Regions from separate parts of the Vibrio sp. QJM3NY_27 genome, predicted to be linked through region 2. Evidence: predicted binding sites of a transcription regulator. Region 2 holds the regulator's gene; each other region holds the start of a gene.
What was found. The regulator CRP, encoded in region 2, controls carbon source genes, mostly activating them, when cyclic AMP is high. The targets are predictions, from matches to a motif close to TGTGANNNNNNTCACA.

Region 1 (2,207 bases), on a different replicon from region 2:
GTAAGCCAATCCCAAAGTCTTTATTAGTGCCGTGTATCAGGTAATCACCGGCACCATAAGCAAGTCGCAATGCATACTCACCCAAAGGGTTTTCAGGCCCAGCAGGAACCACTCTTGGCAACTCAACCCCTTTTTCTAAGTACTCTTTACGGATTGAATTTGGAGGAGTCCAAGTCGGGTTTGGACGTTTTTGGCTTATCTTAGTGATCATCTCGGGAGTATCACGCCCTACTCGACCAATACCGACAGGGAAGACATGCACCTGATTTTTCTCAGGCTCAAAGTAGTACAACCTCAACTCAGCAAGGTTAATCACAATGCCTTTTCTCGGAGTATCCGGCAGAATTAAACGGCTAGGAATGCTTAACACATAGCCTTCAGCAGGAAGAAAAGGATCGACCCCTTTGTTTGCCGCCATTAAAGAGAGAAAGCCAATATCGTATTGCTTTGCAATGATCGCCAAGGTTTCACCCGCCGCAACTTCGTGTTGCTGTATTCTGCCCACGATACGGCTTTCTGTTGGTGGCAACTCAAAAGTTGCAGCAGACACCCACGACGAAGTCATCACGCCAGCAAGCAAAATGATTACCCGAGCAAGTAAAGCAGTTCTCACAGCAAACAAAGTCGTTCTAGCCGTAATCAATGTGGACTTAACAGCAATCAATGTGGATTTAACAGCGACCAACGCTAGCTTATGTAACCTTGTTTTCGTCTGTAACTGTGTTTTCATCGAGTGCGAAGGCGTCGAGTTAGCGCAATACGACATACAATTCCTTGGTTTGTCTCTTTATCAAAGTTTAGATTATCGCTGATCAAACGTCTCTACAACGTATTGTTGCCTCCAAGGCAATATGCAACAGATTTATATTTCGAGCTTTATCTTTAAATATCGTGCAATTTACCCATACAAAATCGATTGCCTTTACGCTTTCAACATATTTGGTTATCAATATTAATAAAACTATAATGGCAAAGCGATTTTGTGACTAAAGTCTCATGGAGCCTCGTTTTAACTCGCTAATATTGCCTCAACAAAACGAATTCAATTCAACAGAATCGGTAATTGATTAAATCCTGTTCCTATCATTACCGTTTAAACTTTGGAGAACGACCATGGCTACACCTCATATTAATGCTCAAGCTGGTGATTTCGCAGAAACAGTACTTATGCCGGGCGACCCGCTTCGCGCAAAATACATTGCAGAAACATTCCTTGATGACGTGAAGCAAGTTTGTGACGTTCGCAACATGTTTGGTTACACAGGCACTTACAAAGGTAAGAAAGTTTCTGTAATGGGCCACGGTATGGGTATCCCATCATGCTGCATCTACGTACACGAGCTTATCGCTGAATACGGCGTGAAAAACGTTATTCGCGTAGGTAGCTGTGGTGCGGTACGTGACGACGTTAAACTAATGGACGTTGTTATCGGTATGGGTGCTTCTACTGACTCAAAAGTAAACCGCATTCGTTTCAACAATCACGACTTCGCTGCAATCGCTGATTTCGGTCTTCTAGAAGAAGCTGTAAACCAAGCACGTGCACAAGAAGTTCCAGTTAAAGTTGGTAACGTATTCTCTGCAGACCTTTTCTACACTCCAGAAGCTGACCTTTTCGAAAAAATGGAAAAGCTAGGCATCCTTGGTGTTGATATGGAAGCAGCTGGTATCTACGGTGTTGCTGCGGATCTTGGTGCTAAAGCCCTAACTATCCTAACAGTGTCTGACCACATCATCCGTGGCGAGAAATTAAGCTCTGAAGATCGTCAAAAATCTTTCAACGACATGATGAAAGTTGCTCTAGAGACTGCAATCAACATCTAACAGTTTGATAAAGATACATTGAAAAGCGTTACCTCGCAGCCGAGTACACTTGGCTGCTCAAATAATCCCGAGGGGGAGATCGTGTCTAACGACAAGCTGCCAAAAGATGCGGATGGTTTGCAACTCAACTTTTGTAAAACATTGGCGTGTGACAACTTTGGCTTGAGCGATGCAAAACGGTATGTTTTGCAACACGCGAACCCTAAGCGTCCAGCGATGGTTTGTCGTGAATGTGGAGCTTTCCCCCCCTTACTTAACAATCGTGAAGTGTTAAGCGAACTTCATCGCCTGCGACAACTTCACAGCGATGGCCTTCCTGCTTGCCGCAATGATGATTGCGATAACTTTGGCCTATCGGTTCATACCCACAAACATCTTTACCA
Region 2 (2,207 bases):
TAGATGGCGACATCAATGTCTCACAGCACGTCGACTTGCTGATCGGTATGGTGCCAATCGTCAACCTTGAGTGGATCCAAAAATTCGTTCGTGACACACGCGATCGTGGGCACTCACGCGAAGCAGTAATGGATTCCATTGTTCGCTCAATGGATGATTACCTTAATTACATCACCCCACAATTTTCGCGTACTCACATCAACTTTCAGCGTGTTCCAACCGTAGATACATCGAATCCACTGAACGCTAAAGGGATTCCAAGTTTAGACGAAAGCTTCGTGGTTATACGTTTGCGTGGCATCAAAAACGTCGATTTCCCCTACCTTCTAGCTATGATAGATGGCTCATTTATGTCACGCCACAACACGCTTGTGGTGCCAGGCGGCAAGATGAGTTTTGCTATGGAGCTCATTGTAAGGCCCATCCTACAACAGCTCATCGAAACCGGAAAAATAGGTTAACAAGACACCATTCTGGTTGATTACTTTTCATACCGTGATCATGTGCACAATTTTGCGTAAAAAATCGTAGCTTGGTCACGATTAAAATCAAGAAATAGTACCTGAAAAAGGATACTATTCTTAAACGAAACACAAGATAGCTTGCAGCGCTCAACGAGTGCTCTTATCCTACAAGTCAATCCAGGCTTAGCTAAAATACGGAAAGCGGCAAGCATACCCTGCAGAGGAAGTAAGATATTATGGTTCTAGGTAAACCCCAAACCGATCCAACATTAGAGTGGTTCCTTTCACACTGTCATATTCATAAGTACCCTTCAAAAAGTACTTTGATTCATGCTGGTGAAAAGGCAGAAACCTTGTACTACATCGTTAAAGGTTCTGTGGCAGTTCTTATCAAAGACGAAGAAGGTAAGGAAATGATTCTTTCTTACCTAAACCAAGGTGACTTCATTGGTGAACTTGGCCTCTTCGAAGAAGACCAAGAGCGTACTGCATGGGTTCGTGCAAAATCTCCTTGTGAAGTAGCTGAAATTTCTTTCAAGAAATTCCGTCAACTTATCCAAGTGAACCCAGATATCCTAATGCGCCTTTCAGCGCAAATGGCAAACCGTCTACAAGTAACTAGCCAAAAGGTTGGTGACTTAGCGTTCCTTGACGTAACAGGTCGTATCGCTCAAACGCTACTTAACCTAGCGAAACAGCCAGATGCAATGACTCACCCTGACGGCATGCAAATCAAGATCACTCGTCAAGAGATTGGCCAGATTGTTGGTTGTTCTCGTGAGACAGTAGGTCGTATCTTGAAGATGCTAGAAGAGCAGAACCTAATTTCTGCACACGGTAAAACTATCGTGGTATACGGCACTCGTTAATCTCGATTAACTGAGCCAAAAATTTGAAAGCCACCAAATGCAAATTTGGTGGCTTTTTTGTTTTCTAAAGATCTAGAGAGCAGATGCGAGATGCGAATGGAGCACCTCCCGCGTCCAAGCGCAAACACTCTCAAAGCGAAGCGTACCCGCATCTTTAGGGTAAAGCCCGTGCTCGTATCTTTCTTTAACCGTTGGTGCTCTCAAAGATCTTGTCAGCCGATGCTGCAACAAATCCTGTATAAATCTCACCATTCGCCATCGCATAACGCTTAGCGAACTCGTAGAAGCCACCAGGAATCACCTCATTGCCTTCAACAAATGAAACTGGCACTTTGTCTGCCATTGTAGATGATTGCTCTAATAAGACCTCTGGAGAGCCTTTAACCTGACCGCCAGATGCATTGATAGTGAAACCTGAATCACTCAAATAGTCATTCACAGTCTGTACTTCATCGAACTCATTAAGCTGGTTCACACTCACCGTAAAGTGGTTGGCACCGTAACCATGAGCCGCTAGCCAAGACGCGTATTCACTCTCTTTTGCTAGCACTTGGAAATCCGCGAAACTCAGATCCCAAAGGCGACCACCAAACAAGAACTCATGGCCTTGAAGCTTGCTTACGTCCACTTGCTCAACCAACTTAGCAACGATCTGTTGTAAGTCACTTGAACACTCTTCTACCTTCAACTCACTAATGAACACTTTCGGTTGGTTTGGGTCTGGGTGCTCATAGTGCTTAGCCACTAGTTTCTTGCTTTCAAACAAGTAATCGCCACACGCTTTATAACCTAGCTCAAGAAAAGGCTTGGCCAGTGTTTCAATGCCCAGCGGTGCAACATTGAAAGTACGCAGTGCAATATGATCATTAATCAG
Region 3 (2,207 bases), 1.6 Mb from region 2:
GAATGTCGGGATTAATCGCTTCTAATGTAGATTGCGTATCCGCTAGGTGGCTGATGCTACCTTCGGCAATTTCAACCAACGCTGCACTTTCAATCTGTTCAAAATCGAAGCCAGCCAGTTTAAGTTGAATCAACGCCACTTGTAGAGGTGGTAAGCTCGGGTTGAACGCTGCGTTTTCAGCGTAAGCACCGGTGAAAACCTCACCCGACGTCAATTGCAGTGAAACACCACTTAGGTTTTTGGTGTATGGAGCATGGCTGCGGTTTAGTGCTGCTAGCGCTTCTACAACAATAGGCGTTGTTTCTTCAGTCGTGTGCTTATGATCAAGCTTAGTCATTAGGCCAGTCGTCACACCTAAATCAGCAGGGCCGAATGAGTCTGGCAGGTATTCTTGCAGAGACATTTCATCACGTTGTGGCAGCTGAACCTTAAGCTCTTTCGCTGTGGTCAGTTCGTTCATGAATTGACGACAGTGACCACAAGGGCTGAAATTGATTGTGATATCAGAGATACCTTGTTCGCCTTTCATCCAAGCGTGGCTGATTGCAGATTGCTCGGCGTGTACTGTTTGGCCAAGTTGAGCACCAGCGATTTCAAGGTTTGCACCAAAATACAGAGTGCCAGACAAACCACGCACGATTGCACCAACATAAAAGTCAGATAGCGGAGCGTAAGAATAGGCTGCGGCAAAAGGAAGTAGCGCAATACGTAGCTCGTCATCCGCTAAACCACTTGCTTGCAGTAGGCTAGCAAATTGTTCTGGAGACAATGTCGCGTCAAAGTTGTCTGCTAATACGATGTCACTCAAAAGTGCTTTGATTGCTGTTGGAGCACTTTCCAGCGCCAGGGTAATACGACTGTTCATGTTGAATCCTTAATTGACCTTAGGCTTTAATTCTATGCAATGCTCAGGAATTTTCTGTGACTTTGATCACTACTGCGTTGTTGCTGTTACATTGGTTTGCATAATTAGAGTGAGGTCACAGATGAAATCGATTGCAAGAGTAAAAACTACCATTGATATCGCACTTATTGCTTGAAATTGAGTTTGGTTTGTCACGTATTGATGAATAAATGAGAGAAAAAAGCCCAAGCTATCACTGAAATAATCAGGTTATGCTTGGGCTTATTGATATCTGTAACGCTTAAAAGTCGCGAACCAGTGAGTTTAGTTATTTACCAACTCATCGATTAGAGCGCGTATAAACTGTAATCAAAGTGGTTAAGAATAGAACCAAACCACGAGCGAAAATATACTCGGTGCAATGATTGAGGTGATAACCCCACAAAGAACCAATGCCAACGAACTGAATGCAGCATCTTCCTGATTCTTTTCAGCACATGTCGCAGTACCTAAAGCGTGAGACACGGTACCCATGGTTAAACCACGCGCGATAGGGCTCTTAATACCAATGAGATTGTAGATTGGGTAAGCAAAGATTGCCCCAAATAGACCAACAATCAATACCAGTATTGCCGCAATCGCTGCTTCACCACCTAAATGGCTCGACACTTCCATAGCAATTGGCGTGGTGACTGACTTACCTAATAAACTCGCAATCAAAGTTAAGTCCGCTTTAAAAGCCACTGCGATTAATGCTGTCGTTGTCATCGACATAACACTACCTAGCGTGCAAGCAAAGGTGATGATGCGCCAGTTGGCTCTGATTTGAGGTAGCTGTTCGTAAAGCGGATAAGCAAGGGCAACAACCGCAGGCTGCAGCATGTAGGTAATCCAGGTGTTGTCTGCATAGTAAGTCTCAAATGGTACTTTGAAGAACGTGAGTATCGGAATGATGATACCAATGCTGATCAGCAGAGGATTACACAGCGGTGAGTTCACTTTTTGACTTACCCAGCGAGCAAACAGGAATACCACGATGGTGAGTAGAATCCACATGATCAGTTACCTCTCGAAAGCAAGCGGTCTAAAAACCATGATAAGGACACCAACACCAGCAACGTGCCACCAACGGCGCTCGCCATAATTGGCAATGCGTTCGCGATGAGCATGTCGAAGTGATCCATCAACCCAACACTGATCGGAACAAACAGTAAGATCATTAGGCGGATAATCAAGCTTGCACCGGGTTGTACCCAGTGCGAAGGAACAATACCAATCACCATGGCGGCAAACAGAATCAACATGCCAAAAATACTGCCTGGGATTGAGGTATCCAAAAAGTGCTGTAACGCGTTACCTGCTG
Region 4 (2,207 bases), 330 kb from region 2:
CTAGCTTCTGAACGTTTCCCTGACGTTCAGTTCCGAGCGACGCGCGAACACTAATTTCTCCGCGCTCTATTCGAGTTAAACAAAAACGTCTATTGTTCTGCAATAGGCGTTTTTTAATGCGTTTTATTTAAGGCTTAGAGGCTGAGGTTAGAGGCAATTATGTTCAGTTGGATAAAAGCTTGGATTAAGAAATACGATAAGTGGTGCGAGGAGCTTGGTTTAACACCTGAAAACAAGCGCAGTTGTGTTGCTTATCGTCGTGATCCCCAAGGGAAACAAACAGAGAGTAGGGAAGATGACACAGCAAATAAGTGACTTTCCGCTGTTTGATACTCATTGCCATGCGGATTTTGAGGCGTTTGAGCAAAATATTGTAATTGATCAGGGAGCTACACCTGATCAAAGTATTGATAGCTATCTTAAAGAAGCGAAACAAGCTCAAGTCGAGAAGATTCTTATTCCTTCTATTGGCCAAAGTAACTGGTCGAAGATCGATAAAATTGCTCAATCTTACCCTAATGTTTACTACGCCTTAGGTTTCCACCCTTACTTTTTAGAGCAAGCCAATGACGAGCAATTCTCACAGCTTCGCCAATTACTCTCATCAAAAAGCCGTCAATGCGTTGCGATAGGAGAGTGTGGTCTCGACTTTTTTGTCGATGTCGAGCGGGAGAAACAAGAACGCTTTTTCATCCAACAAATGGAGCTTGCGAAGGCATTTGAGCTGCCTTTGATCATCCATGAGAGGAAGTCTTATAACCGACTCATTGAACTATTAAAGCAGCACAAGTTCACTTTTGGTGGGTTGATTCACGGTTTTTCAGGGAGTGAACAGCAAGCTTTGGCGTGGATCAAGCTCGGTTTCTATATTGGTGTCGGTGGAACGATCACTTACCCCAGAGCACAAAAAACACGCACAACCATCGCAAAACTGCCTCTTGAATGCCTGGTATTAGAAACGGATGCACCGGATATGCCCATGTATGGAAACCAAGGAAATGTTAATCATTCCAAACATTTAGTTACGATCTTAAATGAACTATTTTTGCTTAGAAAAGAGCCAAAGCAATCGGTTGCAGCGCAAATTTGGCAAAATAGCCATCGCGCATTCGGTATATGTGAATAAAATCGAAGGTTTTTGTTTATCGTTTGCGTAAATTGCACTGAGCTTGTGATTTGGTTCACATTTGCGTGTGAATGGTACATGAATCTTGTACGAAAGTGTGAGGACGGCATTACTTTATTAGTGGTCGCATGAGTATAATTGCCTCCGCTTTATAGCCCCATTTTGTAACACGCCAATAAATAACTAATAAGGAAGTCATAAACTATGAGCCTGTTTATGAGCCTCGTCGGAATGGTTGCACTGATTGCAATCGCAGTACTACTATCCGACAACCGCAAAGCAATTAATATCAGAACAGTGGGTGGCGCTTTCGCTATCCAATTCGCACTTGGTGCATTCGTACTTTACATCCCTTGGGGTCGTGATCTACTTGCAGGTTTCTCTGCTGGTGTAGCAAACGTGATCGACTACGGTAAAGATGGTACTGGCTTCCTATTTGGTAGCCTTGTTAACTTTTCAGTTGACGGTATCGGTTTCATCTTTGCATTCCAAGTTCTACCAACACTAATCTTCTTCTCTGCTCTTATCTCTGTACTTTACTACATTGGTGCGATGCAAGTTGTAATCAAGGTTCTTGGTGGTGGTCTTCAGAAAGCTCTAGGTACTTCTCGCGCCGAGTCAATGTCTGCAGCAGCAAACATTTTCGTTGGTCAAACTGAAGCACCTTTAGTAGTTCGTCCATTTGTTCCTAAAATGACTAACTCTGAACTATTCGCAGTAATGTGTGGTGGTTTAGCATCTGTTGCTGGTGGTGTACTAGCGGGTTACGCATCTATGGGTGTTCCTCTAGAGTACCTTGTAGCAGCGTCATTCATGGCAGCACCTGGTGGTCTACTATTCGCTAAAATCATCAAGCCTGAAACTGATGAAGTTGACGAGAACCTAGGTTCAGACATCGACGGTGGCGACGACAAGCCTGCTAACGTTATCGATGCAGCTGCTGGCGGTGCGTCAGTTGGTCTACAACTAGCACTTAACGTTGGTGCAATGCTACTAGCATTCATCGGTCTAATCGCTCTTATCAACGGTATCCTAGGTGGCATCGGTGGTTGGTTCGGTATGGAAAACCTAACTCTAGAAC

Region 1: a site for CRP is predicted at 982-997, ahead of deoD (purine-nucleoside phosphorylase). Genes of this name have one in related genera too.
Region 3: a site for CRP is predicted at 970-985, ahead of cdd (cytidine deaminase). Genes of this name have one in related genera too.
Region 4: a site for CRP is predicted at 1,171-1,186, ahead of AC3CIA_RS12725 (NupC/NupG family nucleoside CNT transporter). Genes of this name have one in related genera too.

The regions. Positions count from the first base shown of each region.
Region 1 is NZ_CM173512.1:987,486-989,692, reverse strand. Features, by position in the region: gene AC3CIA_RS20125 (L,D-transpeptidase family protein) at 1-766, opposite strand, end outside; gene deoD (purine-nucleoside phosphorylase) at 1,114-1,824, shown strand; gene AC3CIA_RS20115 (lactate dehydrogenase) at 1,906-2,207, shown strand, end outside.
Region 2 is NZ_CM173511.1:3,202,209-3,204,415, forward strand. Features, by position in the region: gene AC3CIA_RS14435 (phosphoribulokinase) at 1-461, shown strand, start outside; gene crp (cAMP-activated global transcriptional regulator CRP) at 701-1,333, shown strand; gene AC3CIA_RS14445 (DUF1338 domain-containing protein) at 1,518-2,207, opposite strand, start outside.
Region 3 is NZ_CM173511.1:1,553,487-1,555,693, forward strand. Features, by position in the region: gene cdd (cytidine deaminase) at 1-865, opposite strand, end outside; gene AC3CIA_RS07015 (LrgB family protein) at 1,223-1,900, opposite strand; gene AC3CIA_RS07020 (CidA/LrgA family protein) at 1,903-2,207, opposite strand, start outside.
Region 4 is NZ_CM173511.1:2,867,783-2,869,989, reverse strand. Features, by position in the region: gene prfC (peptide chain release factor 3) at 1-54, shown strand, start outside; gene AC3CIA_RS12735 (DUF5363 family protein) at 160-315, shown strand; gene AC3CIA_RS12730 (TatD family hydrolase) at 245-1,126, shown strand; gene AC3CIA_RS12725 (NupC/NupG family nucleoside CNT transporter) at 1,331-2,207, shown strand, end outside.